3 regions of the Thermostichus sp. MS-CIW-38 genome follow, and region 3 is predicted to be linked to each of the others. Evidence: riboswitches for the same ligand, from Rfam matches in the RefSeq annotation. Region 3 holds a riboswitch; each other region holds the start of a gene.

What was found. Region 3 has a riboswitch for cobalamin ahead of ACVWXZ_RS05205 (sirohydrochlorin chelatase). Riboswitches for the same ligand answer to the same signal wherever they lie in the genome.
Region 1: another riboswitch for cobalamin. It lies ahead of ACVWXZ_RS06965 (TonB-dependent receptor plug domain-containing protein); the one in region 3 lies ahead of ACVWXZ_RS05205 (sirohydrochlorin chelatase).
Region 2: another riboswitch for cobalamin. It lies ahead of metE (5-methyltetrahydropteroyltriglutamate--homocysteine S-methyltransferase); the one in region 3 lies ahead of ACVWXZ_RS05205 (sirohydrochlorin chelatase).

The regions. Positions count from the first base shown of each region.
Region 1 covers NZ_JBSSAH010000014.1:50,526-60,367, forward strand. The annotation lists gene ACVWXZ_RS06925 (thioredoxin domain-containing protein) at 1-1,446, opposite strand, end outside; gene ACVWXZ_RS06930 (GNAT family N-acetyltransferase) at 1,553-2,056, opposite strand; gene ACVWXZ_RS06935 (SRPBCC family protein) at 2,130-2,597, opposite strand; gene ACVWXZ_RS06940 (DUF502 domain-containing protein) at 2,892-3,668, shown strand; gene ACVWXZ_RS06945 (TIGR03792 family protein) at 3,665-4,015, opposite strand; gene aroA (3-phosphoshikimate 1-carboxyvinyltransferase) at 4,051-5,385, opposite strand; gene rsmH (16S rRNA (cytosine(1402)-N(4))-methyltransferase RsmH) at 5,622-6,533, shown strand; gene ACVWXZ_RS06960 (hypothetical protein) at 6,710-7,234, shown strand; cobalamin riboswitch at 7,579-7,731, shown strand; gene ACVWXZ_RS06965 (TonB-dependent receptor plug domain-containing protein) at 7,774-9,744, shown strand.
Region 2 covers NZ_JBSSAH010000049.1:9,356-19,197, forward strand. The annotation lists gene ACVWXZ_RS12855 (cell division protein FtsX) at 1-329, opposite strand, end outside; partial or broken gene ACVWXZ_RS12860 (ABC transporter ATP-binding protein) at 423-1,025, opposite strand; cobalamin riboswitch at 1,172-1,376, shown strand; gene metE (5-methyltetrahydropteroyltriglutamate--homocysteine S-methyltransferase) at 1,843-4,107, shown strand; gene ACVWXZ_RS12870 (cell division ATP-binding protein FtsE) at 4,285-4,971, opposite strand; gene ACVWXZ_RS12875 (WecB/TagA/CpsF family glycosyltransferase) at 5,165-5,884, opposite strand; gene ACVWXZ_RS12880 (DUF4439 domain-containing protein) at 6,162-6,827, shown strand; gene ACVWXZ_RS12885 (plastocyanin/azurin family copper-binding protein) at 6,998-7,384, shown strand; gene ACVWXZ_RS12890 (hypothetical protein) at 7,394-7,906, shown strand; gene ACVWXZ_RS12895 (RNA-binding S4 domain-containing protein) at 7,912-8,163, opposite strand; gene ACVWXZ_RS12900 (NAD-dependent succinate-semialdehyde dehydrogenase) at 8,163-9,569, opposite strand; gene ACVWXZ_RS12905 (serine hydrolase) at 9,699-9,842, opposite strand, start outside.
Region 3 covers NZ_JBSSAH010000009.1:28,271-38,112, reverse strand. The annotation lists gene plsX (phosphate acyltransferase PlsX) at 1-293, opposite strand, end outside; gene hmpF (pilus motility taxis protein HmpF) at 502-2,229, opposite strand; gene trpC (indole-3-glycerol phosphate synthase TrpC) at 2,493-3,413, shown strand; gene ACVWXZ_RS05220 (DUF5340 domain-containing protein) at 3,477-3,716, shown strand; gene ACVWXZ_RS05215 (heavy-metal-associated domain-containing protein) at 3,776-3,970, shown strand; gene ACVWXZ_RS05210 (heavy metal translocating P-type ATPase) at 4,083-6,398, shown strand; cobalamin riboswitch at 6,526-6,661, shown strand; gene ACVWXZ_RS05205 (sirohydrochlorin chelatase) at 6,692-7,735, shown strand; gene ACVWXZ_RS05200 (hypothetical protein) at 7,833-8,741, shown strand; gene ACVWXZ_RS05195 (PAP/fibrillin family protein) at 8,750-9,379, opposite strand; gene ACVWXZ_RS05190 (L-threonylcarbamoyladenylate synthase) at 9,416-9,842, opposite strand, start outside.

The DNA of each region.
Region 1 (9,842 bases), on a different contig from region 3:
GGTCTCAGGGTGGCGCTGCTGGCTGAGGATGAATTGGGCTGCCCGCAGAGCGAATTGCAGATAGTCTGCGTTGCCGAACACTTGATAGGCCCGCGCCAGGCCGGAGATCATCAAGGCGTTCCAAGAGACGATCATCTTGGTGTCGGTGACAGGTGGGATTCGCCCTGGCCAGGATTGCAGACGGGCCGACTGGGCATCCACTGCCGGAGGGAAGGGAACTCGTCGCTCCGCAGAGCCATAGCGTGCCTGAAACAGATGGGTGGTCAAGGCGGCTTCAACTTCTGGCGGCAACGCTCCTCCCTGTTGGCGCTGCAAGACGATGCAGCCGGGCCGATCGGGGAAGTTGCCCCCCGGCGATAGGTCAAACGCCTGCTGCAAGGCGCGGAAGGTTTCTTCCCCCAAGAGCTCCTGCAGCTCCTGCCAGCGCCAGACGTAGAACTCTCCCTCCTCTGGCTCTCGATCCTCTGCCCGGGCAAAGCTGTCGGCATCTTGAGCGGCGTAGAAATACCCGGCAGGGGCGGTCATCTCTCGCGCCACCCACTCCACCGTCAGCCGCACCGCCCGCTCGATGGCCGGATCTTGGATACCGTGCGCCCACAGATCGGAGAGAAACTCTAGGATCTGCCCGTTGTCGTAGAGCATCTTTTCAAAGTGGGGCACCGTCCAGGTGGGATCCACGGTGTAGCGGTGAAATCCTCCGGCCACATGGTCGAAGATCCCTCCCAGCACCAAGGCCATGCCTCGCTCTTTGGCCCGTTCCAGAGCGCTCTGCGAGCCGGGGATCCCTTCTGGTGGGTCGAAGCGGGCCGAACGCAATACCAACTGAGCGTAGGGCATCATGGGAAATTGCTGCACCGCCCCGGCATTGGAGAGCAAAGGCTGGATCTTGGGGATCCCAGAGCGCAGCAGGTCGGCGGGAATGTGGTCTTCCGGCACTAAGTCGCTGAGGGTGGTCAGAGCCGTCAAAATCTGGCCTTTCATCTCCTCTATTTTTTCCTTTTCCTGCCGGTAAAACTGCAGGATGCGCTGCAGCAAGGCCAGAAACCCCGGGCGGCCAAAGCGGGGCTCTACGGGAAAATAGGTGCCGGCGTAAAAGGGCACCAGGTCATCGGGCGTGAGGAAAACATTGAGGGGCCACCCCCCCTGCCCGCTCATGAGCTGCAACGCCTGCATGTAGATGCTGTCGAGATCGGGCCGCTCCTCGCGATCCACCTTGATGGGCAAAAAATGGGCATTCAAAAAGGCGGCAATTTCAGGGTTGGAAAAAGCCTCGCCCTCCATGACCGTACACCAGTGGCAACTGGAATAGCCGATGGATAGGAAAATCGGCCTATCCTCGGCCCGCGCTTTCTCCAGAGCTTCTGGGATCCAAGGCCACCAGTCCACCGGGTTCTCGGCGTGCTTGCGCAAGTAAAGGCTGGAACTTGTGGCGAGGCGATTGGCCATGAGTACACCCTCTCACCCTTTTTGCTTTTCAGGCTAGCGCGTCCTCCTCCCAAGGCAGAGCCAACCCACTGTTGTTCAAGATACACTCACCCAGGATCCCTGTCGGTCAAGCCTGCTCCTGCTCGGCAGCCGGGACTAAAAACTCCAGAGGGCGCCCGTGTAAAACCAAGGTGGTGCTGGGATTTTCCACAAAGCCGATTCGCTCGTAAAAGCCACGCTGATGGGTTGTGAACAGGTAGATGCGCTCCACCGACTGCAGGTGGGGATGGCTGATCAGGGTTTCCACCAACTTGCGCCCAATGCCCTGACGTCGGTAATCGTGATCAACCACGATATCCCAGAGGACGGCTCGGTAAACCCCATCGGAAGTGGCGCGGCCAAAGCCAATCAGGCGCTCCCCATCCCAGGCGCTGACCACCGGATGGCTGTGGGCAACGGCCCGCTCCATCTCCTGCCGCCGGCGATTCTGCGCCCAAAAGGCGTTGCGGTTCAACAGCAGGAGAAGTTGATCCAGATCCAGCTCGCCCCGCTCCAGAGAGAAGCGAATGTTGCGGTTGTCCACCGGCTGACGAGAGAGGGCAATGACAGGCTCAGGAGAGGGATCGGGCATGAAGAAAACCTTTGCAGCAGTGAGGGTTGGCAAGGGGAAGTTCAACAAAACGCTTAGGCCTGACAAACTGAGGCTAGCTGGCCGAGGCACCTTCGGCGGTTGGCCCCGCATGCTCCAGGGCATAGGCCTTGAAGCGCTCCAGGTCCGCCTGGATGGTGCTCTCCACCACTTTGCCCACAAACAGGCCATCCAAGATTTTGCCGAGGATCCCCGGGAGCTTGTAGGCCACCGACAGCTTCACAATGGTACTGCCTTTGCGGTCGTAAAAGCGCAGCGCGCCCCGATTGGGCAGCCCCTCCACCGAACTCCAGCCGATGTGTTGGTGTTTCACCACCGTGTGGGTGCGGGAGATCCAACTGAAGGTGAGGCCGCGGGTATCCAGTGTCCACCGGGACAGCTCCTGATCCAGCAATTCCACCGAGCGGATCCACTTCATCCAGCGGGGCATGAGGGTGAGGTTGGCCCACAAATCCCATACCTGCTCAATGGGAACAGGCACCTCCACCTGACAGGTATGCTCTAGCCAATCTGACTCTGACATAGGGCCTCCCACGCAACACCCAGCAGAAACACAAACCATCCAGGGGCTTGGCCACAACGCCTCGGGACGGGATCCCTGCCTTTACAAAATTTTATATCGACCTAAGATAGCATTATCGGCCTCGTGAAAGTTTGGGGCTCTGCGCTTTTTGGCAGCCCGGTTTCTTTTTCGAGCAAGTTGCGGCTGCCCCCCATGAGGGCAATGCAGAAGGCAGGTATCATGATTGCCATCTGCAAGCTCCACTTGCAAAGGTTCGGTGCATCCACTCGGTTGACTTGACGGAACGACCTCACCATGGTTTCACAATGGAAACAGCATCTTAAGAACTACTTCGTGGCGGGGTTGCTGGTGGTGATCCCTCTGGCAACTACCATTTGGCTGACGGTGGAGGTGGCCACCTGGAGCATTGGCTTTCTGACCAGCATTCCGAAGCAGTTCAATCCCATCCAGGGTTTGCACCCGATCTTGATCAACCTCATCGATCTGGCGGTGGGCCTGTTGACGCCGATTGTGCTCATCCTGTTGATTGGCTTCATGGCCCGCAACATTGTCGGCCAGTGGCTGCTCAATCTCAGCGAACAGTTGCTCCATGCGATTCCGGTGGCGGGGCTGGTGTACAAGACCTTGAAGCAATTGGTCAGTGTTTTGTTTGCCCCCAACAATCAGCGCTTTCGGCGGGTGGTGCTGGTGGAATATCCCCGACCAGGAGCTTGGGCGCTGGCCTTTGTGACGGGCACCATTCAAACTCCCATTCGGCCCGATGGGCCGCAGCGCTCCCTTGGCCTGTTTGTGCCCACCACCCCCAATCCAACGACGGGCTGGTACGCCATTGTGCCGGAAGACCAGGTGGTGGAAGTGTTCATGCCGGTGGAAGATGCTTTTAAGATGCTCATTTCCGGCGGCATTGTCACCCCTGAGAGTTTTGAAGCGGGGCTGCAGCGGCGAGAAGGAGCTTTGGCCGTGACCATGCCCAGTTTGCGGGAGCTGGTGGAGCAGGAGCGGGTGGCAGGATCCCCCAGGGCTGACTCGGTGGGCTCTGAGGTAGGTTTTGAGACTGAAGGGATCCCTTAATCCTGCTTTCCTGTCCCTGCAGAAGGGCCGGGCTGCCAGAGCTGGTATTCTTTGGCCTGTTCCAAGCGCACATAAAAAGGCCGCATTTGCCGATCCAATGCCTCCACTTGCTCGGGGGAAAAGGCTTTCCAATCAGCGCGGCTGGCCCAGCGGAGGATGAGGTGGACAAGTTCAGGATCCTGCTGATCCAGCCAAACTTCTTTGCCCAGAAAACCCGGATGCCGGCGCAGGGCGGATCCCCAAACCCGCTCGTCTTGCTCAAGAAAGGCTGCTTGCCCACCGGGAGGAACCCGGAAGCAGAGATGTTCGATGGCGATAGGGCCGGGCGGGCTGGGGCAGGTCGACATAGGAGCAGAGGCGGCAAAGTTAAAGATGGGCCCTCTCAAGACTCCAGGGGGGAAGCAGTCAATCGTTGCAGGGTGGGAATGAAGTCGGGGTAGGAGATGCGGGCACAGTCGGCTCCCCTGAGGAGGGTGGATCCCTGCGCTCCTAGAGCTGCCACCATCAGGCTCATGGCGATGCGGTGATCCTCGTGGCTGTCGACCTCGGCCCCGTGAAGAGGGATCCCTCCCTTGATTTCCAGGCCATCAGGATATTCAGTGACCTGGGCTCCCATGCGGCTCAGCTCTTGGGCTATGGCAGCCAGACGGTCGCTTTCTTTCACCCGCAGCTCTGCGGCATCGCGAATCACCGTGATCCCCTCGGCAAAGGCCGCCGCCACCGCCAAAACCGGGATCTCGTCGATCAGGGTGGGGATGAGATCGCCGGCGATGGTGCAGCCGCGCAAGCGGGCCGAACGCACCCGCAGATCTCCCAGGGGCTCGCCGGCCATTTCCCGGAGGTTCTCAATTTGGATGTCAGCCCCCATCTCCTGCAACACCCGTAGTGCACCGGTACGGGTGGGGTTGAGGCCCACATCCCGGAGCAGCAATTCGCTCTCGGGCACAATGGAGGCGGCCACCAGCCAAAAGGCTGCCGAGCTGATATCTCCCGGCACCTGAACTCTCTGGCCCACCAGGCGGGATCCCCCCACCACGGCCACGGTTTTCGCCTCTGGATCCACGTGAATGTCGGCTCCGAAGGCCCGCAACATCCGTTCCGAGTGGTCCCGAGAGAGAGCCGGCTCGGTGACTTGGGTGGTGCCTTCTGCCAGCAGGCCCGCCAGCAAGAGGCAGGATTTCACCTGCGCCGAAGCCACCGGGGAGCGGTAGTGAATGCCCTTGAGGGATCCCCCTTGTACGGCCAAAGGTGCCAACGTCCCACCGGCCCGTCCCCAAATGCTGGCCCCCATCTGCCGCAGCGGTTCTACCACCCGCCCCATGGGCCGCGAGCGCAGGGAGCGATCGCCGGTGACGGCAAAAAAGCGCCCGGCCTGGCCAGCCAGGATCCCCAGCATCAGGCGCAAGGTGGTGCCGGAGTTACCTGCATCCAACACGTCTGCCGGTTCTTGCAGCTGGCCCAGGCCAACTCCCCGAATGCGAACACACTCGCTGTTAAGCTCCGAAATATCTGCCCCCAGCGCCCGAAAACAGGCTGCCGTCCTGCGGGGATCCTCTCCCAGCAACAGCCCTTGGATGGTGGTTTCTCCTTCGGCCAGGGATCCCAGCATCAGGGCGCGGTGGGAAATGGACTTGTCGCCGGGGATGCTCACTTGGCCGCGCAGGCCCTTGGCCGGCGAGAGAGTGAGGATATCGGTAGAAGAAGAGTGAGTCAACACAGCAACTCTGATGGCAGACTGGGCAAAAGCGGCAGCAGTCTCATCTTACTCAGGCCCGGACTCATGCCCCAGAGATCTTACCAGGGATCCCAAGACAGCCTGTCTTTTGACGGCAACCCCTCTTTTCCCAGAGGATCACCTTAACAACATGGATTCCTCGGTCGGGGCCTGGCCTCGGCCTTTTTTTTTTGCAGATACTGAACTTTGTAGCAGCAGAAATAGAACCCCCGCAGACCGTGCTTGGCAAGGTGTATCAACACGACTCTGTTTTGACCGAGGAGGTGATGGCCTACCTGCAACCCCAGGGGGGCGGCACTTTTCTGGATGTGACGTTGGGAGGGGGTGGGCACAGCTTGGCGCTGCTGCGGGGGGGAGCTGCCCGAGTGGTGGGGTTGGATCGGGATCCGGCGGCTCTGCAGGCGGCGCAAGCGCGTTTTGCAGCAGAAGGGATCCCCAGTAGTCGCATCCAACTGTGGCACCTCAATTTTGCCGATTTCGATCTGCAGCAGCATGGCTTTCGGGATGAGCAGGGGCAGGGGATTCCCTTCGATGGCATCGTGGCCGACTTGGGGGTGAGTTCGCCGCAACTGGACTGCCCTGAGCGGGGATTTAGCTTTCGCGGAGAGGGGCCGCTGGATATGCGCATGGATCCCAGTACAGCTCAGGAGACTGCCGCCGATTGGGTTAATCATCGCCCGGTCGAAGAGTTGATCGAGATTTTCACCCGTTACGGCGAAGAGCGATTTGCCCGCCGCATTGCCCATCACATCGAGCAGGCTCGTCCCCTCGCCACAACTACCCAGTTGGCCCAGGTGGTTTGGCAGGCGGTACCTCCGGCAGCTCGGCGAGGCCGCATTCACCCGGCCACTCGGGTCTTTCAGGCGTTGCGCATTGCCGTGAACCGAGAACTGGAGGCTTTAGAAACCTTGCTGGCCCAAGCTCCCACTTGGTTGAAACCCGGCGGCAGGTTGGCCGTGATCAGCTTCCATAGCCTTGAAGATCGCCTGGTGAAATGGGCCTTTCGCAGGGATCCCCGTTGGCAGGTGCTCACCCCCAGGCCCTTGTCCCCTTCCGAACTGGAACGGCAACGCAATCCACGGGCCCGCTCTGCCAAACTGCGAGTGGCTGCCCGCAGCAGTCAGATGTAGGTTTAGGTTGGTTCTCCCGCTCTCAAGAGATCGGCTACCGTGAAGCGGACAGCTGTCCTGCTGAGGCCGGGAATCGGGAGAAGGGGGTTGCTATTGGGGGATGCGGGGAACTAGGGTGAAGCGGAACCGGCAGTCCTGCACCGTCGGATCCCTTGGTGTGTGTGAGGTTAAGCCCTATGGTTAGCCAGCCTTTGAACGCAGGTCTTGATCGTCCCAAAAGCCCTCGTCGCCACAGACAGCCTTCTGCTCTGAGCCGACCCCTCTCCGGTACAGTTCAAGCCAGCCGCACCCAGCCTTTGGATTTGAAGTTGAAATCAGCCCATCCTCGCAGCCAACATTCGGCTTGGGCAGAACACCTAGCTTGGTGGAAGCAGATCTCCACAGGGATGGCTATCCTCTCTGGGGTTTCAGTGTTAAGCCTTTACAGTTGGACTGTGCATACCCAAAGCCGGTGGAGCCAGCGTTACCAGGTGTGGCAGCAGATGCAGCGCAACGAACGACAGTTTCTGCTGACTCAAGAATCCATTGCCAATTCTCTGCGGGAAATTGCCGACCGCTCCGAAATGGTGCCGCTGGTACCGGATCGGATGATCGAGGTGCCGATTGCCTCTCCCAGCCAAGTTAAACCGGATCCAGCCCACCAGACGACAGCCCCGCCTGAAATCGAAAAAGCTCCTCTTTTCTACCCGGTTGGGTACTAGTCCAATGAATCCCGTGGACAGCAGCCAAGCCACTGCTCCCCTCTTACTCTCCCAAAGGCTGTGGATTTTGCAAGATCTCAGCGTATCTCTATCCTCCCTATCCTTCAAATTCTTCAAAAGTCAAGGGATCCCTGGGCCTCGCGATCTGGAGTAGCAGCGGGCTATCCTTCAACTGCTTACAAAGCAGTGAAGAAATCTGGCCTAAATGGGATGTGGCCCATCCGAAGCCCTGGGATTGCCGTTGGGATCCCGTTCACCCCTGGAGATGACATCCCCCCTGGCAGGATAGGAACTCCAGAGCAGGGGATGTATGATGCCTAGCACGGCTTTTTCGGAGCAATCGCAGAGAAAGCTGTACCGACAGGTTGTCCTGGGGATCAGCCAGGGCATGTAAAGGGGAAAGTCCGGTGCAAATCCGGCGCTGTGCCGCAACTGTGATGGGCTTGGGCTAGACCCATGCCCTCAGTCAGGATGCCCGCCTGCGGTTCTGGCTCGTCTTTCTTCCGCGTCGCACGGAATCAGGAGCTTCAAGAAAGAAAATGAATCCCATTCTAGGTCTCAGCCTGGCGCTGGGGGGTCTTGTTTTGGGGATCCCAGCGTGGGCGCAGCCGGCGGCCTCTTCACCTTCAGCTCAAGAGGTGTTGGAAACCGGTGTTAGCGCCGAGATTTTAAATCAACCCGTCACCACACCTTTTCGCCGTCCTGGTTTGCTGCGGGATTCTTCCCGCCCGGTTTACGTCATTACCCGCCAGCAAATTCGAGAGCAAGGGGCAAGAACGGTTCAGGAGGCCCTGCGCTACCTGCCCGGGATCCTCAGCGACGGCACGGCAGGAACCCAGTTGGGAGCCCTTAGCTCCCAGTTTATGCGGGGAGGACGAACGGCCCAGGTGTTGGTGCTCTTGGATGGCCGCCCCATTAACGACCTGGGCTTTTTTGGCGGGTTCGATCTGTCTCAGATCACTACAGATGTGGTCGAGCGTATTGAGATCTCTCCAGGTGGGGGCTCCACTTTGTATGGATCGGACGCGGTTGGCGGGGTCATGAACATCGTAACCCTGGAGCCAAAGCCGGGATCCGAGACCGTGCTGGAAGCGGCTATCGGCAGCTACGGCCTCAACGAGCAAGGGATCCAGAACCGCGGCCAGGTGCAGGATCTGGGCTGGGTGGTCAGCTATCGCCGTCTGCAGAGCAACAACGACTTTCCTTTTGAAATTAGGCGTTTGGGCAAAGCCGGCAGGCGGGAAAACTCGGCGGTGGAGTACCACAACCTACAAGCCAAACTCACCTGGCAACTGGCAGAAGGCCAGGTCCTAACCGGAAATGCCCTTTATCTCAATAAAGCGTTTCAGGTGCCCGGCAGCACCGAGTTTCCCTCCCCCGATGCAGTGCAAAACACCAACGACCTGCTGTTAGATCTCAGTTGGCTGTGGGATCAAGAGAGGGGATCCCTGCAAGCTAGGGTATTTTTTGACGACCTCAACTATCGCTTCAGCGCCCCACAAAGCCAGGGATCCCGGGATGAGATCTCGCGAACGGGGTGGGGATCCCAACTGCAATACACCTGGAAGGCTGCTGAAAACCTGGAGCTTACTCTAGGAGCAGACTACCGATCCATTTCAGCTCGCAACACCACCTTCTCCTTTGCCAGGGGATCCACCAACGTCAACTATGACAATACCGTGAACCAAGGGGCCCTCTTTGCCCGCCTGGATTACAGGCCACAGCCCAACTTTTATCTCAACTTAGGTGTTCGCCAAGATTCGAGCAATCTGGTCAACGGTTCGGCCACCTCTCCTGCCGCAGGGATCCGCTGGGTTTTGGCAGAAGGCACCACCCTGAGGGCCAATTATGCCGGCAGCTTTCGCACCCCCTTGATCTCAAACTTATTCTTTCGTTTGCGGGGCTTTTTTGAAGTCGACGGCAACCCCAATTTGCGCCCGGAGCGGGGAGAGAGTTTTGACATTGGCCTGGATCAGGCTCTGGGAGATTTTGGCCTGCTGCGCTTGACCTTTGCCCATAACCGCATCCGCGATGGCATCACCTTTGTCAGCACCGGCCCGAGCAGGGGAACCTACGAAAACATTGAGCTCGTGGAATACACAGGCATAGAAGCAGCCCTGGATTTGCGATTGGGGGAAAACTGGACTCTTTTTGCCAACTACACCCTGAACGATCCCATCATCCGCTCGGCGCTGGATCCCAAAGCGGTTGGCAAACAGCTAGCCTTCGTGGGAGCAGACAGCTTCAACCTGGGCCTGAGCTACCGCGATGCAGAGGATCGGTATGCCTCAGTTTTCCTGCATCACATTGGCACTTTCTTTACCAACAACGCCAATACCCAATCTCTGCCCGGCTACACCAACCTGGCTCTGCGGGGAGGGATCCCGGTTGCAGAAAATCTCGCTCTCGAGGTGGGAGTCGATAACCTGCTGGATGAGCAATATGAGGTTTTCCCCGGCTACCCAGGAGTGGGTCGCACCGTTCGGCTTAATTTAAGGGGCCAATTTTAGAGCGACTTGAGGCTGACTTTTAGCTGTCTAACTCACTGCTGAATCCTTGGCCAAGACATTGAGATCGTCTTTGCCTCTTCTCACACCCTTTGCTTGGA
Region 2 (9,842 bases), on a different contig from region 3:
ATCCCCATTTCCAGCAAAAGGTTGCGCCAAGCCTGGTCTTTGGTGATGACCTTCACCTCGGCCACATGAGGCAGTTGGGCGACCTGAGGTTGCAGCTCCACCCCCTGCCGTTCCGGCTCCAGGTAGACGGAGATCTCCAGTTGTCCTCCCAGCGACTGCACCGTGGCATCCACGCCCCAGGACAGCTCAACGCCGATCCCCACCAAGAACAGCAACACCAGCAGGGTGCTCACAGCGGCCCAGTTCAGCCAGCCCCCCCGCCGCAACCCCAAAAAAGTCTCCTGTAGGAGATAGCGAATTTTATTGAGAAGTCGGGAGAGAGATTGCATGCTGTTCTCCATCCAACAATCAATGGGCTCAGACCCTTGCCCCCTGGAGCTCAACAGAGCCTGTGGAGAGCAAAATAGGGATCCCGGCAGCCCTCAGCGCAGATCATACAGGCGCCCTCCCTCCATGCGCACCACCCGGTGGCCGGCCCGCTCCACCAGATAGGGGTCATGGCTGGTCATGATGACGTAGCGGCTGCAGAGCCGTTCCAGGAGAAAGCGATCATGACTGATGACCAAAAGCCCCATCTGATGTGCCCGCCCATAGGCCAAGACAGCTTGCCAGATCAGGGCTTGGGTATTGGCGTCGAGCATGGCTGTCATCTCATCTGCAATCAAATAGCGAGTTTGTGGGTTGAGAACCCGGGCGATGACAACCCGCTGCAATTCTCCCCCGCTTAGCTCATGGGGATAGCGGTTGAGCCAACTGGGGGAAATGCCTAAGGTGTGGAGAACCTCTGGCTGGGGAGGAGGCCCTTCCCGCAAGACCTGAGCTATGCGCCAGTGGGGGTTAACGGCCTGCTCTGGATGTTGAAAGACAAGCTGCACTGGGCAGTACCCTCGCCGAGGCAAAGGCTGCCCTGTCACACTCACCCGACCTTGGCTGGGGGTAAGGTAGCCCGCCAGCAACTTGGCCAGAGTAGTTTTGCCAAAACCAGAGGGAGCCATCAGCCCTACGACTTCCCCAAGTTCTACTTGAGAGCAATGCAGGGGGGGAGGATGCTTAGAGGATTCCGATGACTTCCTGCAAGACCGCTGGGTGAAAGGTGAGGTCTGGTAGCTCCAAAGGCTGCTGGCTTGGTGATGATTGAAGCACTCTACTCCCGTCTCTGAACTCCGTGATACGATGTAGCTCAGCTATCGGTTCTGACGGGGATCAGCCGCCAGAGGAAACGGGGAAAGAGCAGTGAGAATCTGCCGCTGTCCCGCAGCTGTGATCCGGTTTAGGAGAAGTCCTGCAGCAAATCTCTAGAGTCATTCGCTGCCGATCCAGGTCTTGTCCCCCAAAACCGTGTCAGTCAGAATGCCCGCCGATGGTTTTTCTAAACTTCACAACATCTGCGAGGTACAGATGGTAACTGTCTTGGCTTTAGCTCGTTTCTGCTTTCGTTATCCTGAGCATTTTCCCGGCGTTGCTCCCACAAGCTTTCGGTACTCCTCAGCAGTAGAAATAAGTCCAAGAACCCAAGCAAGACTCTGAGCCAGTTGGCCGGGAGAGAGTAAATTTTGGGTGCTGTTGCACCAAGATCTATCAAGATCTATCAAGATCTACAGCCCGCCTACGCGAAGGAAAGAGTGAGATGTCAGGCTTCCTGACTTCAATTGGTGGCTGGCAAGTAGCCACTGCGATCGCTGGCTGCGTTGAGTATCTTTTTTGCGCAAAAGGCAGTGTTTTGTTGGGGTTCCAGAGGCAAGAGAGGAACAGCCGGTTTCTTCCTTGGCGGGCGGGATCCCAGTTGAGGGCGAATTGAACGCAGGAAAATTAGAAAACTCAGTATTTGGGATGGCACACAACATGACTGCACAAACCATGACATTGGGGTATGCCCGCATGGGCAAGCGCCGCGAGCTCAAAAAAGCTTTGGAAGGCTTTTGGAGTGGTGCCCTAGGGTCAGAGGCTCTGCTGGCTACCTTTTGGGATTTGGAGACTCAAGCCTGGCAGACTCAGCTACAAGCTGGGATTGATCACATTGCGGTAGGGGATCAGACTCTCTACGACCATGTACTGGACTGGGCCACCTGGCTGGGGCTGATCCCCTCTCGGTTCCGAGGTCTGTCGGGTTTAGACCGCTACTTTGCCATGGCGCGGGGGCGGGAGGGCCTGCCGGCTTTGGAAATGACCAAGTGGTTTGACACCAACTACCACTACTTGGTACCCGAAATTGAGCCGGAAGCCGATCCCAGTCCTAACTTTGGGGATTTTTTGGAAAGAGTTCGGCGGGCCCAAGGGATCCTAGGGGAGCGCACCAGCCCCGTTGTCCTCAGTCCAGTGACTTTGCTCTGCCTTAGCCAGCGATCTGGGGATCTGCGGGCGGACTTGGAAAAGCTCCTTCCTCTGTACCGGGATCTCCTCCAGGAGTTAAAACAGCTGGGGATCCCAGAAGTCCAGATTCACGATCCCATTTTGGTTACCAGCCAGGGAAGTGGCCTGCGGGAAGCTGTGGAAATGAGCTACCGCCAGTTGGCAACCGCCGGGATCCCTGTCCACTTGGTCACCTACTTCGATGACCTGGGGGAGACTTACCCCTGGGTGGTGCAACTGCCGGTGGCCGGCATTAGCCTTGACTTTACCCGTGGCCACACCCTGGATCTGGTAAGAACCTATGGCTTTCCGGCTGACCAGATCCTAGGTGCTGGCGTAGTGGACGCTCGGAATGTCTGGAAGGTTCAGCCTGAGACCGTCTTGGCCAGCCTGCGGGAGCTGCAGGGGGTAGCTCCCAACCTACGGGTGCAGCCTTCCGCTTCGTTGCAATTTGTGCCCCACGACGCTGCTCTGGAAGCCCAGTTGCCAGAACCCCTCAGAAATGTCCTCAGCTTTGCCGAACAGAAGCTGGCCGAAGTAGCTCTCCTGGCGCGAGCCCTCAACGGCGAAGACACTGCTGCCCAGCAGGCGGAAATCCAGCAGCAATGGCAGAGCTTTGCGCAGTTTAGCCCCCCCAACCCCCAAGTGCGCCAGGCTTTGGCCAACCTCAAGCTCCAGGACTTCGAGCGATTCCTGCCCTACGAGCAGCGCCTAAGTCGGCAGGTTCAGCTACCACCTTTGCCCACCACCACCATTGGCTCCTTCCCCCAAACTCCAGAGGTGCGGCAGTGGCGAGCTAAGTACAAAAGAGGGGAGGTTTCGCAGGCGGAGTACGAAGCAGCCATTGACGCTGAGATTGCCAAGTGCATCCGCATTCAAGAAGAGATTGGCCTGGATGTGTTGGTGCATGGGGAATTTGAGCGCACCGACATGGTGGAGTACTTTGCCCAGAAGCTGGAAGGCTTTGCCTTCACTGAACACGGCTGGGTGCAGAGTTACGGCAGCCGCTGCGTGCGCCCTCCCATTCTCTACGGCGACGTGGTTCGCCCCCAACCCATGACAGTGCGGGAATTCCAAGTAGCCCAGTCCCACACCCAAAAGCCGGTGAAAGGCATGCTCACGGGGCCAGTGACTATGCTCAACTGGTCCTTTCCCCGTGTTGATATTCCCCGGCGGGAGCAGGCTTTGCAGATTGCCCTGGCCTTGAGAGCCGAAGTGGCAGATCTGGAAGCGGCTGGAGCGGTGATGGTGCAAGTGGATGAGCCGGCACTGCGGGAGGGGCTACCTCTGAAAAAAGAACGCTGGCCAGAATACCTCAGCTGGGCAGTGGATGCCTTTCGCCTAGCTACCGGCGGGGCCAAGCCGGAAACCCAGATTCACACCCACATGTGCTACTCAGAGTTTGGGGACATCATCGAGCACATTGAGCGGCTGGATGCCGACGTGCTTTCCATTGAAAACAGCCGCAGCAACAACAAAACCCTGCTGCAAATTGCCCAGGCTGGGTATCGTCACCAGGTGGGCAACGGCGTTTACGATGTCCACAGCCCTGCGGTGCCGAGCGTTGAGCAAATCCTGCAGCAGCTGCGCACAGGACTGGCCCACTTGCCTGTGGAGCAAACTTGGGTTAATCCCGATTGTGGCCTCAAGACCCGCCGCTGGGAGGAGGTGATCCCCGCACTGAAAAATATGGTGGCTGCCGCTCATCAGCTAGGGGAGGAGCTTCTGGAAACCCAACCTGAGGGTCTGCGCGAGTAAGGCCCACGACCCGCTGATGTAACTGGTCGGGCTGGCTTGACAAGTCGCCGCGGGCGGTGCCGCTGTTGTGCTGATGCGGCTGGCTTAGGGCCTACGGTCTGCTGATGCAACCGGCAAAGCTGCTCTCCGGGATCTCAAAAAGCTTGTGAAGAGCAAAGTAGGGATCCCAGCAGACCCTCAGCGCAGATCATACAGGCGCCCTCCCTCCATGCGCACCACCCGGTGGCCGGCCCGCTCCACCAGATAGGGGTCATGGCTGGTCATGATGACGGTCACCCCAAAGGAATTGAGCCGCTCCAAAATCTGGAGAACCAAGAGGGAGTTTTCCGGATCTAGGTTTCCTGTTGGCTCGTCCGCCAGCAGCAGCACCGGCATGTTGACAATGGCACGGGCCAGGCTAAGGCGCTGCTGTTCCCCCCCCGAAAGCTCATGGGGAAAGTGATCTCGCTTTTCGGTCAGCCCCACCATCTTTAGGGTCGGCCCGATGCGACGGCGGATTTCTGCGGGGGACAGCCCTTGGGCGCGCAGCACGAAGGCCACATTTTCTGCCAGGGTGCGGTTGGCCAGAAGGCGATAATCTTGGAAAACCACCCCCAAGCGCCGCCGCAACATGGCCAGCGGACGCGGTGGGATGCGGTAGGGTCGCCGCCGCCCTTCAGAAGAAAAGAGACAGACTTGATCGACGATGACCGTGCCCTCGGTGGCCTGTTCCGCCCCGTAGAGCAGTCGCAAAAGAGTGGACTTGCCTGCTCCGGAGACCCCAGTTACGAACACGAACTCGCCGCGGCGCACCTCCAAGTTCACATCCTGAAAAATTAAGTTGCCGTTGGGAAAGACCTTGCTCACGCCCCGCAAGGACACCATGCTGGCCGGGGTTTCCAGGGATCCGGATTGAGTGCTGCCGTAAAAGCCCAGGGTGGCCTCTGGATTGGCCGGGGCAGGGAGATGAGGGGTCGGAGCCGTACCCGCCCAACGGTGTAAGCGAGGAGGATAGCCGATGTGCTGACCGATCACCATAGTAAGCGCCTAGACAGAGGAGGGAGAGAGCGCCGGCAGACTAGGGGCGCAAACGAGAAGAGGGATCCCACAGCACTCGCCAGACAAACTTGGGCAAAGCCAACATGCGTCGCCAGCGCCAGGGTTCCTGATAGAGACGATACAACCATTCCAGGTGATGGTCACGCCACCAACGGGGCGCTCGCCGTTTTTGGCCGGCCCAAATGTCCAAGCTGCCCCCCACCCCCATCCAGATGGCTTGGGGCAAAAGGGGACGCCACTTTTGGATCCACAGCTCCTGCCGCGGGGATCCCAGCCCCACCCACACCAGTTGCGGTCGAAATTCCTGGAGAGCTTGCAGAAGCTCTTTTTCTTCCTCGCTAGAGAAGTAGCCGTGGTAGCCCCAGAGGGCCAAAGCAGGACACTGGGCTTGCCAATATCGAATTGCTGCCCGGTTGACTTCCGGCCTTCCCCCCACCAGGGCCAAGCGCCACCCCCGTTCTGCCGCCAACGGGATCAGGGTTTCTGCCAGCTCGATCCCCGGCACCCGCTGGACGCGGATCCCCTGCCGCCGCAGGGCCCACACCACCCCAATGCCATCGGGGATCACCAGCTCTGCTGCCTGCAGCACCTGGGCAAAGGCGGGATCCCGCTGCGCCTGCATGATCATTTCCGGGTTGCAGGTAACCACCTGAGCGCCCTGCCCCTCCCGAATACGCGCCTCAATCCAGGTGGCGTAGCTCTGTAGGCTGGCCTCCGGCAGAGCAAGGTGCAGGTTCACGCCCAGAATCGCATGGATGGATAACGACACTACCGACCGAATGCTGGCCCCCACTGGAGCCGTTGGACACGCTTTTAAGATAGCCCGGACCTTCTCCCAGAGGGAGAGGGGAGTTCGAGGAGGCATTTCATGGCTATTTGACCACGAAAATCTCTTCCCTCAGGCATCCGCGGCGGCATCCACGGCGTATCTCCATCAGACCAGGCCAGAGGGAATTGCCCGACCCAGAGCAAGCCCCTGAAGGTTGGTTGCCATCTTTCGAGACAGGAGACTTGAGATGAAGACTGCAAAGACTCCCTTCGCTCTGCCTCAATTGGCCGCCGAATGGGATCCCAGCCCTGCAACCTCCCGCCGCAGCTTGTTGTTGGCTGGTTTGCTGGCGGGAGTGGGTGGAGCAATTGGATTGCGCACCCTGCCCGGTGCCGCTCAGTCCAACACTGCTGATATTGCCATTCTCAACGCCGCCATTGACTTGGAACAGCAGGCAATCTGGGCCTACAAAACCGCTGCCGGCAAGTTGAGCAATACTGAGGTGGGCAAGATCGTGTTGGAAGTGGCCACCAAGAACCTGAAGGATCACGAACAGCACCGGGATCTGCTGGCGGGCGCCGTGCGGCAACTGGGGGGGATCCCCTCTCGGGCGCGGGATAGCTACGACCTTTCCACCTACATCGACAACAAAGAAGGCAATCTCGATTCCGATGCCAACATCGCCAAGCTGGCCCTGGCTCTGGAGTTCGATGCGGCCCTAGCCTACAACGATGCCTTTGTCCAGCTTTCCAACAAAGACCTGGTGGCTGCTGCCAGCACCATTGGCCCCAACGAAGTTGCCCATGCCACCGCAATCCGGGCCGTGTTCCACAGCCTTGACCCCAGCATTCTGGTGGTGCCTGCCCCCTTTGTCAGCGCCGAGACTCGGGAGCGCTGGATCCTGAAGGTGTAGAGCTGTTGGTAACCCCTGCCGGCGATGAGGCGATGATCTGCAAAGCCTTCCAACGTCCTCTGTAGGACTTGGGGCTTGGAGATCCAAGTGCTCTGCACTGCTGTCGCAATCGCCTTCTTCTGAGCGCCTCAGCCTTTGTTCTCTTCCTAAACCTGTGTGGAGAAAGTCCTATGCCGATGACGCGGCGGTTGCTGTTGCTCAGTGGGCTGGGATCCCTGCTCAATGCGGGGGCTATCTTGGCTGTGGATCGGTGGCGACAAGCCAGCTCTGTTGCGGGGCGAGATCCTGTCGAGGCAACGGCGGAAGCAGAGGTGATCATTCGCGGGTTTCAATACCTGCCCTCGGAGGTTACCCTCAAGCGGGGGGGCAAGGTGACCTTCACCAACCTGGATTCCACCCCCCACACGGCTACTCCCATAGAGGGAGCGCAATTCCAAGGAACGGGACGGCTGAGGCGCAACGAGAGCAAAGCAGTGGCTTTCGAAGTGGCCGGCATCCAGGACTATTTCTGCGAGATCCACCCCAGCATGGTGGGCCGTATTGTCGTCGTCGATTAGGTGGAGGCCATGCAAACCCCTCTTCCCTTCTGGAACATTTGTCGGCGGGTGTACCTGGTTTGGGCCATTCTTCTGGGGATGGGGTTCGCCGCCACCCAGTTTCACCAAGAGGCCAACATCAACTGGCTGTGGTTGGTGATTTCCCTGGTTGGCTTGGGCTACATGGTGCGGCAGACCAGGCTGCCGGAGTTTCGAACAGCCGGACTGGCCCACCTCTACTTTGTGGGTTTGGTGTGGACGTTGGTGATCGCCCAGGGCATGATCCTCTCGGTGCTGCCCTTTGTCGGACGTACCCCTTTGGCAGCCTTGGGCCAGTATTTGGGGGTGTTCTGGCTGTGGCAAATGGGGCTGGGCCACTGGCTCAACGGCCTGGTGGATCCGCCGCGTCTCCCCTACTGGATCACCGGTGGGATCCAGATCCTGGCCGGAGTTGCCTGCCTGCTGTGGGGGCTGGAATGGCAGTTTGCGGTGGCAGGGGGAATCGGGGCCTTGGCCATGCTTCTTTTGATCCGGTTGCACTGACCCGTTCACTGATCTGACTTTGGGGTCTTATCCAGGCGCACTCGCCAAACTCCACCTCCCACGGCCACTTCATCCCCAGGGCGCAGCTTGCGTCCCCGCCGGGTTTCCACCTCACCATTCACCCGCACTTGCCCCGCTTGGATGAGCTGCTTGGCCTGCCCGCCGGTGGGAACAACCCCCGCCAGCTTGAGGAATTGATCCAGCTTGATTACAGGATCCGTCGCCGGCTGGGGATCCCTTTGAGGAGTCTCCGCCATCACTTCACCCAAAAGGTTTTGACATTTACAAATTCCAGGATCCCTTCCCGGCTCAGTTCCCGTCCATACCCTGAGCGTTTGATGCCGCCGAAGGGAAGGCGCGGGTCGGACTTGACCATGCCATTGATGAATACGGATCCCGCCTCCAGCTCCTCCAGCAGGCGCTCTTGTTCCTCTGGATCGGTTGTCCAGGCGCTGGCACCCAGGCCAAAGGGCGTGTTGTTGGCCAGCTCAATGGCTGCCGACACATCCGGGACGGTGAACAGCAGCGCCACCGGCCCGAACACCTCCTGGTGGGCCACCGGATGATCCGGGGGGATGTCGCTCAGGATTGTGGGCGGGTAAAAATTCCCTCCCCAGGGGGAGCCACCGATATGGACTTTGGCTCCTGCTTGCACCAAAGCCTGCACCTGTCCGTCCACCTCTTGCAGGATGCTGGGGGTAGCCAGAGGCCCCACGTCCGTTTGCGGATCCAAGGGATCCCCCACCTTGAGCTGGCGAAATCGCTCCGTCATGGCAGCCGTGAAAGGTTCGGCGATAGCCCTGTGTAGGATAAATCGTTTGGCGGCAATGCAGGATTGGCCGTTGTTGATCAGACGGGCCGTGACCGCTGTGGCAACTGCTGCCTCCAGATCGGCGCTGGGCAGCACGATGAAGGGATCGCTCCCTCCCAGTTCCAACACCGTTTTTTTCAGATATTGACCGGCCAAACGGGCCAGGCTGGAGCCGGCGGCTTCGCTGCCGGTGAGGGCGGCCCCCCGCACCCGTTCATCCGCCACCACCTCTGCCACCTGGGCTGCTGTGATCAGCAGGGTTTGAAAGACCCCTGGCGGAAATCCCGCCTCCTGAAAGATCTGCTCTAGGGTCAAAGCCGATTGGGGCACGTTGGAAGCATGTTTCAGCAAGAGGGTGTTGCCCGCCATCAGGGCTGGGGCGGCACAGCGAAACACCTGCCAAAAGGGAAAGTTCCAGGGCATCACCGCCAAAATCACCCCCAGCGGCTGGTAGCGGATCCCGCTGCGGCTGGCATCGCTGGCGTTCGCGTAAGCGTTGCGTAGCAATATGGAGCGCTCGGCCAAGAATCCCTCTGCCTCCTCGGCATAGTAGCGACAAACCCAAGCGGATTTTTCCACTTCCGCAACGGCAGAGGCCAAGGTTTTGCCCATCTCCAGGCTGATTAGGCGGCCAAACTCCGCTTTGCGCTCCTCCAGGATCCCTGCCACCCGCTTCAGCCAGGCGGATCGCTGAGCAAACGGGATCCGACGATAGCTCTGAAACCGCTCGTGGGCTTGGGCAATACAGCTTTGGATCTGCCCAGCGTCGAAAACGGGGTAGCGAGCCAATTCCTCTCCGGTGGTGGGGTTGATGCTGACCAGGTGCCCCTTCGCGTAAGCGTTGCGTAGCAATATCGTTTTCCCTCAACGCCTGTTTCTCCACTCTGGCATTTGCGCTCTGCCTGGAATAGTGCTCCGCACTGCTACTGCGTTCGCGTAAGCGTTGCGTAGCAATATGGAAAGATTTGTGGAGTGGAAGACTTAGCGTTCCAGGCTGCCCATGGAGTCCTTGGCCGTTGGATCCTCGGGAGCAGACCAGAACTCGTAGGCTGCTTGCGACAAGCTGGCGATCAGCCCTTCGGCTCTGGGATCGTTGGGGGTTTCTCGCTTCACCCACACCGCCGC
Region 3 (9,842 bases):
CCGGCGGCCACCACGGCATCCGCTTGGTTGGAGCGCACCTGTTGCATCGAGATGTTGATGGAGGCTTTGGGCTTTTTGCGCACCATCAGCGGCTCTTCCGCCATGCCCACATCGTCCTCGGCAGGCACGATGGTGATCCCAGCAGGCAAGGGCTGAGGCAAAAAGGGCTTGAGGGAATCTGGACGACCGACTAGTGCAATCCCGACCCGGAGCTGCCGATGGGCCAGCAGGGCGCCCTTGATGATCTCTTCGGGAGCGTAGTCACCCCCCATCGCATCGACCGCAATTCGCACAAGCTGACCTCACACTGGAATATCCTTGGCAACTGCAAGCAAGAAGCGGGGCAAAACGCACTAACCTCTGCAGTCCCCTCGCCCGAGAATTGGGAGCCCCAGTGGCTGCAGGGTGCTAGCGAATTTTACCAGATTTGTTTTCCTCAATTAAGGCCGCAGTTCCGCTTGCGCCGGTTCTCCCCACCCCCCACAGGAAACTTGAACTCCCTCACGCCTGCGCGAGGGTAGCCAGGAGAAAGTGTACCTGTTGGACGTGGTCGCGTGCGGTGGAGTTTCTGGCTTGGTGTTGGCTCAGCTCCGTCTCCAACTGCGCCAATTCTCCCGCCAACGCTGCCCACCGATCCCGCTCTGGGTAGAGGGTGGCCTGCAGGTGATTGAGGCGACCCCAGGTTTCTGCCATGGCCTGGGCGCGCGCCCGCAGGGATCCCTCCTCTTGCTCCAGGTGTTGCCACTGCTGCTCCAATTCCTGCCGTTGGCGGGCGAGCTGCTCCTGCTGAGAAGGCAAGGACGATTCCAGTTGTTGAATGAGGGTTTGCAGACGACCTTTTTCTTGGAGAAGATCCTGCTTCTGGCTGCCGATCTGTTCCAGAAGCGGCCCAATATCGACCTGAACCGGGGCAGCAGCTTGATTTTGCAGCTGTCTAAGGCGGGCTTCCTGGCGGGTCAACTCTTCATACTCTCGCTGCAGGTTTTTTTCCTGAGGCAGCAGGGCTTCTTCCAAAGCACTGCAGGCAGACTGGGCATAGTCGATATCCATCTCGATGTCAAACCGCTCCTCTGGAGAGGCGCTGGCCAGCCGCTCTTGCAGCTCCCGCAGGGTTTGCCGGTTTTGCTCCAGCTCGGCCCGCTGCTGGCTGACCTGGGCCGCCCGCTGCTCGTAATCCCGGCGCAGTTGGCTGACCAAAGCCGCCAGCTCCTCGACCGAGATCGCCGGCTCCCCAGCCCTGCCGTTGCTGCTGCCATCGACGATAAAGTCGTACTCCTGCACCAGACGAGAGGCTTTCTGGTATAGGCTCTCTTGAGATTGCAGCTGCTGGAGAATCCTCTGCAGGTGCTCTTGATGGGCTCGCAGGGATCCCTGTCGAGTTTGCCACTCTGCTTGGCTTTGCTCCAGGGATTGTCGGGATCCCCACCAAGCGGTGTGGCGTTCTTGCCAAGCGCGGTAGTCTCGATCCAGCTCGTCTTGCCGGGCCTGGGCCTGCTGACGTTCTGCTTCCAGTTGGGCAATCTGTTGATTCAAGTGCTCCTGCTGCTGCTGAATGTGGCTTTTCAAGCTTTGCAGAAGCGCCAAGGGATCCCCAGCCGGATGTAGAGTCTCCTGGAGCTGCTGCACCAAAGCCTGTAGCTGCGCTGCTTCTGCCTCCCCCAAGCGGCTGGAGCGAGCTTCTTGCAACTGGGCTTCCAACTCTTGCCGCTGCCGATTCAGAGCTTCCCGCTGCTCTCCGAGCAGGCGCTGTTGTTCAGCCAAGTAAGCTTGCTGGGCTGCCAGTTCCTCTTTGAGGCTGTCCAGAAGTTTGCGATCTTCCTCCACACTCTTGTATTGCTCATACAGCCGCTGCACCTCTTCTTCCTGGGCTGCTAGCTCCATCTCGCGGCGGGTAAGCTCATGCGCCTGAAAGGTGAGGGACTGTTTCCAAACCTCGATCTCCTCTTCCTGGCTGCGGGCTCTGAGCTGAAGTTGGCTGAAGTTTTGCAGATAGGTCACCAGTTGGCGAGCGGCTTCGCTGATGCGGGCGACCTGACGGTTGCCGGAGATTTCCGCCAGCACCAATGACCCATCCTTGAAGCGCCCAGCCTCCTGGGCGATGCGGCCTTCCAAGGTAATGGATTCTTCGTTCACGGCCACCCAGGTATTGTCCTGCTGCTGCTTGGCCAGCAATTGCAGAGACGACTTGGCAAATCCAATCGGCTTGGATAGCTCTGCTAGGTACAGCACGCCTGAACTCCTCTAAAACAGCATGGACAGCACCAGCCTTGACCCCACCGAGCCACTGCCCCTGGCCGGGGAAAAATGGACGGCCGCCAGAACATGGCTCGCCGAGGCGCACAAAGACTACACCACCTTTCTAGACTCAACCATAGGGTAAAAAAAACGCCTTCGCCAGATGAGTTTTGGGGATGCCTGGGGTAGCTATTCAAACCGGTGGCGGAGCACTAAGGTAGTCTAGGGTGTGGTGTAGGGTTCTGCTCAGGGTTTGTATGGAGCTGCAAGGTGAGCCGCTTTCTATTCGTCGGCGTTCTCCTGCCCCGCCGGTGGTCGTAGCCTCTCAGGTGTACCAGACAACAGCGCCGGAAGCCAAGCCGCGCCACATTTTGGAAGAGATCGTCTGGCACAAAGAACAGGAGGTGGAGCGCCAACGGGAGCAGCTTCCCCTGAAGCAATTGCAACGGCAACTGGATCAAGCCCCGCCGGTGCGGGATTTTGTGGCGGCTCTTACCCAGTCGCCTCACCCTGTTTCCTTGATTGCCGAGGTCAAAAAAGCCTCCCCCAGCCGCGGCGTTCTCCGGGATCCCTTTGACCCGGTAGCCATTGCCCAGAGCTATGAAGCCGGTGGGGCCAGTTGCCTCTCGGTGCTCACAGATGAGCGGTTCTTTCAGGGCAGCGGCGAGTATCTGCGCCGGATCCGTCAGGCAGTAGGGATCCCCATCCTCTGCAAGGAGTTCATCCTCTACCCCTACCAAATCCTCTGGGCCCGCAGCCTGGGGGCAGATGCGGTGCTCTTGATTGCCGCCATTCTCTCGGATGCGGATTTGGGCTACTTTCTCAAGCTGATTCGGCAATTGGGCATGGCGGCTCTGCTGGAGGTGCACACTTCCCAAGAGTTGCAGCGGGTGTTGCGTTTGCCTCAACTGCAAGACTCCAGGGGGCAGGTGCTCATTGGCATCAACAATCGCGATCTGAGAACCTTTGCGGTGGACTTAAACACAACGCGCAACCTGTTGGCCGCCCACTCGGAGCTCCTTGGCGATCTGCCTGTGGTCAGCGAGTCCGGCATCCATACCCCCGCCGATCTGCAGCAGTTGCGGGCCTGGGGGGTGCGCTCTGTGCTGGTGGGGGAAGCGCTGGTGACCCAGCCGGATCCCGGCCAAGCTGTGCGCCACCTGTTGTCATCTCAGTGAATGAAAACCATTTATCAATGGATCTCTGCGAGAACAATTGATCTCTAAGGATTGCTTGGATCGATGAAACGTATTCCTGTGCCGGCTCATATCCACTACGAATTTCTGCTGCGGGTGTTGGAGCGGCAAACCTTTCCGGCAGTGGAAGAACAGGATTTTGGCAACCGAGGCCGCACGCAAGAGCTGATCAACTCCCTGCGCAAAGCCCTCACCCAACAGGTGCAACTGGAGGAAGAGTGGCGACAGCGGGGCTATCAGGTGGACTACCGCTGGAATATGGACGAGCCTCAGCCTCCCTCTTGACCTTCCAGCCCACTGTAAGGTTTAGCATCCTTTCAGTGGCATTGGGGGGGTTTTCCAAGATGCAGGTTGTTTTGACGGTGCCCAAGCTGGCCTGTGGGGCCTGTATAGACACCATTGCGCAAGCGGTGCGGCAACTGGATCCCCAGGCGCAGGTGGAAGGGGATCCCAAAACCAAACAGGTGCGGATTACTTCTGAGCGGCCTGTGGGCGATTTGCGGCAGGCCCTCACCCAGGTGGGATATCCCCCGGCCTAGTCAAGGCTGGGTCGAGAACGGTCGGGCGTCTGTTTTGAATTCCTGTACAGATGGCTGCCTTCGCCCTGCCCAGGGTGGAGAGTAGCTGTCGTTTCATCAACAAGGTGTTGCCATGCCTGCCCCTGAAAAGTCATCGGCTGCACTATCGGCCTCTGCGCCTTCTCCTGAGGGCACTTGGCAGTTGGCCCTGCAAGGGATGAGCTGTGCCTCCTGCGCCCGCAGCATCGAACAGGCCCTCGCTCAGGTGCAGGGGGTGTCCCACGGATCAGTGAATTTTGCCAGCGAGCAGGCCACCGTCAAAGGGGATCCCAGGCTGGTGGATCCGCAGGCGTTGATTCGGGCGGTGGAGCGGGCGGGGTATCGGGCGCGCCTTATCCAGGAGGATTGGCAGCTGGACGATCTGTCGGATCCAGAGCGGATCGCCCAACGGGCCGCAGAACGGGAACTGAAGCTCAAGGTGGCGATAGGGGTGGGCATCAGCACGGTGCTGGTGATCGGATCCCTGCCGATGATGCTGGGGATGGACATCCCGGGCTTTCCCATGTGGCTGCACAATCCTGGGTTGCAGTTGCTGCTGACGGCTCCGGTGCAGTTTTGGGTGGGCAAGCATTTTTATCGAGGCGCTTGGGCCGCTTGGCAACGGCGTTCGGCGGATATGAACACGCTGGTGGCCTTAGGGACGAGCGCGGCTTTCTTCTATTCCATTTTCCCAACGGTTTTCCCCGACTCTTTCCATCGGCAGGGACTGCATCCCGATGTGTATTACGAAGTGTCGGCGGTGGTCACCACCCTGATTCTGGTGGGTAAGTGGATGGAGCAACGGGCCAAAAGGCAAACCTCTGAGGCCATTCGCAAGCTGATCGGGCTGCAACCGAAAACGGCAAGGGTAATTCGCCATGGGGTGGAGCAGGATATTCCGATTCGGGAAGTGCAGGTGGGGGATCGGATCCGGGTGCGCCCCGGCGAGAAGGTGCCGGTGGATGGGGTAATCCTAGAGGGATCCTCCACCCTCGACGAGTCGATGGTGACCGGCGAGAGCCTGCCTGTACTCAAGTCGGCGGGGGATGAGGTGATTGGGGCAACGCTGAATCAGACGGGCAGCTTTGTGATGGAGGCGCGGCGGGTGGGCAAAGACACAGTTCTGGCCCAGATCGTGCGCCTGGTGCAGGAAGCTCAGGGATCCAAAGCCCCAATTCAACAGGTGGCGGATCGGGTGACTGCCTGGTTTGTGCCGGCAGTGATCGGGGTGGCAGTTCTAACTTTTGTGCTCTGGTGGGTGTTGGCGGACAACCTGACGCTGGCCTTGGTGAACACGATTGGGGTGCTGATCATCGCCTGCCCTTGCGCGCTGGGGTTGGCAACCCCCACCTCGATCCTGGTGGCCACGGGACGAGGGGCAGAATTGGGGATCCTGGTGAAAAGTGCCGACAGCCTGGAATTGGCCCACCACTTGCGCACGGTGGTCTTGGACAAAACCGGCACCCTGACCGAAGGTCGCCCTACCGTCACCGATATTTGGGCTAATGGCTCCTCTCCCCTGACGGTGTTGCGCCTGGCAGCGGCAGTAGAGCGGCACTCGGAACACCCTTTGGCCCAGGCGGTGGTGCAGAAAGCCGAAGCCGAAAAAATTGTGATCCCTCCTGCCTGGCACTTTCAGGCAAGGGTAGGCAGTGGGGCAGAAGCCTGGGTGGAAGACCAGTGGATCCGCATCGGTCGGCTGAGCTGGCTACAGGAGATGGGGATCCCTTGGGATCCCTCTTGGTCAGAGCGGGTTCAGAATTGGGAAAGCCAGGGCAAAACGGTGATCGGCGTAGCCCAATCCCAGAGCCTGGTGGGGCTGCTGGCCATTGCCGATCCGCTCAAACCCACCTCTCCTGAGGCAGTGCAACAGCTGCAACAGATGGGTCTAGAGGTGATCCTGCTAACCGGGGATAACCCCACCACGGCCCAAGCGGTTGCCCGGCAGGCAGGCATTCAGCGGGTAATTGCCCAAGTCCGTCCGGATCAGAAGGCCGCTTACATACGCAGCCTAAGACAACCGCGACGGCGGGTGGCGATGGTGGGAGATGGCATTAACGATGCTCCGGCTCTGGCAGAAGCGGATGTGGGGATCGCCATCGTTACGGGTACGGATGTGGCAATGGCCGCCAGCGATATTACCCTCATGTCGGGAGATCTGCGGGGAGTCGCCACTGCCATTCAACTCAGCCGGGCCACCCTCAACAACATCCGCCAGAACCTCTTCTTCGCCTTTATCTACAATACGCTGGGGATCCCGATTGCCGCTGGGGCGCTCTATCCCTTTACAGGCTGGCTGCTCAACCCCATGCTGGCGGGGGCAGCCATGGCCCTGAGTTCCGTTTCGGTGGTCGCCAATGCCCTGCGCCTGCGACACTTTCAGCCCCCCAGACCAGCGGGCCGGCGTTAGGCCCTCTCCCAGGGGCAAGGGGGATTAGCGCGGCAACAGTTTTGCTGCCCTTTGAGCATGAGTCTGCCGTACCGCTCATGCCTCAGGGCTATCTTCTGGCAGGCAAGAACATCCCCCCCGGGAGCTTGGTGAATGGCAAGCGGCAAGCTAACCTAAAAGGCTCAGGCAGACTGGGGAAAGCGCGGTGCAAGTCCGCCACTGTGACGCAACTGTGATGGGATCCCTCCCTCAGCCAGAACACCCACCTGCCGTTGTCCTGTACCCCTTGCGATTCACAAGGAACGGAGTTTTTTGTGTTGAATACCCTCAGTGTTTCCCCTCCCCTTTCGGTTGGGCAGCTTGCTTCTCCTTCATTGCCCCTATTGCTTATCGGCCACGGATCCCGCGACCCTGAAGGGCGGCAAGCCTTTCTGGAGTTGGCCCAAGTCTACCAATCCCTCACTCCCCATCGACCGGTGATCCCTTGTTTTCTGGAGCTGACCCAGCCAACCATTGCCCAGGGGGTAGAGCAGTGCTTGGCCCAAGGGTGGCAGGAGATCGTGGCCCTGCCGCTGTTGCTGTTTGGGGCCCGCCACAACAAGTTCGATGTGACGATGGAATTGGATCGCCTGCAGGCCCTCTATCCCCAGTTGCGCATTCGTTACGGTGGGCCGCTGGGGATCCGCATCGAGATCCTGCAACTGCTGCGAGACCGATTGGCTGCTCTGATAGCTGCCCAACCGCAGCGGATCCCAGAAGCAGAAACCGTGCTCCTGTTTGTGGGTCGCGGCTCCAGCGATCCCGAGGCCAATGCCGAAGCCTGTAAACTGGCCCGGTTGCTTTGGGAAGGATCTGGGTTTGCCGCTGTGGAAACTTGCTTTATCGGCATTACCCATCCCCGCCTGCCCGTGGGATTGGAGCGGGCCTTGTCCTGGCAGCCGCGCCGGGTGATCGTGCTGCCCTACTTTCTGTTTACGGGGGTGTTGGTGAAAAAAATCGAGGCGGCAGTGGAGAAACAACGACAACGACAGCCGGAAATCGACTGGCTGATGCTGCCGGAATTGGGCCTTGTGGATACGGTGCTGCACAGCCTGCAGCAACTGGAGCAGGAAGCCCTGCAGGGCCAAACCCCGATGAACTGCCACCTGTGCAAGTTTCGCCTGGCCGTGAGCGCAGAGGTCAGAGCTGGGCATACCCATCACCATCCTCACGAGCATCATCACCACCATCACGGGCACGGATCCCATCACCACCCTCATTCTCACCATCACCCTCAGCACGGCCACACCCACGCAGCGGCTGGGGATCCCTGGGCCCAATTAGAGGGCTACCACCAACGGGCTTGGCAGGTGCCCTAAGAGGGAAACAGAGGCTGCTGGCGGGATAAACTGAGTGCAGACAGGCCATTTTTGAACCTGGTTTTCCCGCTCTAGCGGTTGTGATGACGAAAAAACGATGATGCTCTCCCGCTCCTCTTGGGTTTCAGGTGCCGCTGCCGCGGGGAGCGGGATCTTTGTTTTCGCCCTGGTGGTGGGGCTGCTGGATCAGATCCTGCCCACCCTGCCCAAGGTTTCCTTATCCTTGGCCGGGATCCCTGGGATCCTGGCTGGAATTGGGTCTGCCTATGGGGTTTGGCAGGTGGTTCAGATGGGTCTGCAGTCGGCTTCCTGGAGCGACTTTCGAGAATCGCTGGTGGCGACCCTGTCTCCCTTTGATCCTGCCGATTATGGCGGCAACCCTCGGCAACCCGAGGAGGATTCTCTCCCTTTGCAGTCGGTTGACGAGGATCCTCAAACCCAGATCCGCGATCGACAAATTCTTGATCAAGCTGAGCAGCAGACGGAAACTGAAACCGAAGTAAGCGAACACACTCAAGTAAGACTGCAGGGCGAGCAGCACCAGGATCAAGCTTCGCAGGCCAAGGCCCAACAGTTGCAGCCCCTACAAGAATTGTCATCACCTTCTTCCCCAAGCCCTGAGTCGGCAAAACCCACACCAGAGCCAGAGCTCAACCAAAAACTTCGCCAACTCCAGATGCAGGTCGCCCAGATGCAGGTCGCCACTCTGAAAATAGAACTGGAACTCCAAGAAATCCAACTGCAGCAGTTGGAGGTGAGGCGGACTCGGCTTCAGCAGCAGAAGCAGAAACTCAAGCACGTTCTGCGTCGCACGGCGTCCGAAAATCAAAGGCTGCGCTTCTTACAGGAGCAAAAAGCCCGGCAACTGGAGCAAACTCAGCAAGAGCTGCAAGCTTTGCGGGAGTCCTACCGCGCCTTGCAAGTTCTACAGGAAATAAGCTTCACCCTAACCCAAAACCTATCTCACAAAATAGCCGAAACGGAACCCTCTAAGCCCTCCGGCTAGCCGAAGTCTCAACTCACCCGTTTCAGGACAAATACACTCCCCTCGCTGCCCCGGCCCATCCGCAAATCTTCATCCAAATAGGTGATATCCAGCCAACCCGTTGGCTCGCGGCGGCGGATATCGATTTGAATAGCCGGGATCCGCTCCGGAGCCCGCTCGAGCAAATAGAGAAAACTCTCGATCTCGTAGCTCATCAAAGCTTGGGATCCGAGCACCAATCGCTCGAAAATCACCCTCACCCGGCGCTCAGATTCGGGGTAAAAGCGCGCTGATACAGCCAAGACTCCCCGTGGCATCCAAGCCTCCAGCCAACCGGATCCCTGGATCTCCGCCACGTTGAAGACCCGTCCAGCTTTGGCCCGAATACACTGGTAGATCTCGCCGGTGGTCAAAAAAGGCAACTGTGCCAGCCGCAGCAGAGCTGTGCTGGTGGTAAAGAGGGTGAGCCAGTTCCCCTCCAACCCTTCAGGGGCCGATGTTGGCTTGGGGGTGGGGTTGAGCGCTTCTAGGACGGCAATTTGAGACAGGATCTGGGCTTGCTGCTCAGGGGAGACTTTCCGGCCCCGGTCGGTCGCCTCCAGCAGGTGCAGCAGAGCCGATTTTTGCTGAGCCAGGGCCATGAGCACACTCCAAGGCATCAACCCCATTTTAGAGAACGCCAGATCCGGCTGCCCTCAACCGTCTTCTTCTACGGGTTTCAGATTTAGATCTGCCACCTGCTCATACCCTAGCCCGGCCCGCACCACCAGCGGCTCGGATCCGGTCAAATCGATTACCGTAGAGACCTTGGCCCGGCGGGGGGCATCGTCATCCAGCACCAGATCCACCTGTTTTTCCAACTGCCGCATCTCTTCAGCCGCAAAGATCCCACCCTCATCCCAGGGGTCGCTCTCCCACTCCCAGGCTTGCCCAGAACTTAAGTCCAGGGATCCGACGGGATCCCCCCCCAGCTTGGCAGAGGTGGAGACAATTGGATTGCCCAACTCTTCCAGCAAAGCCTGACAAATGGCCGAGTCGGGCACCCGGATGCCGGTGGTTTTCCGCTTGGGATCCATCACCAACCTGGGCACCAGCTTGGTGGCCGGCAACAGAAACGTAAAC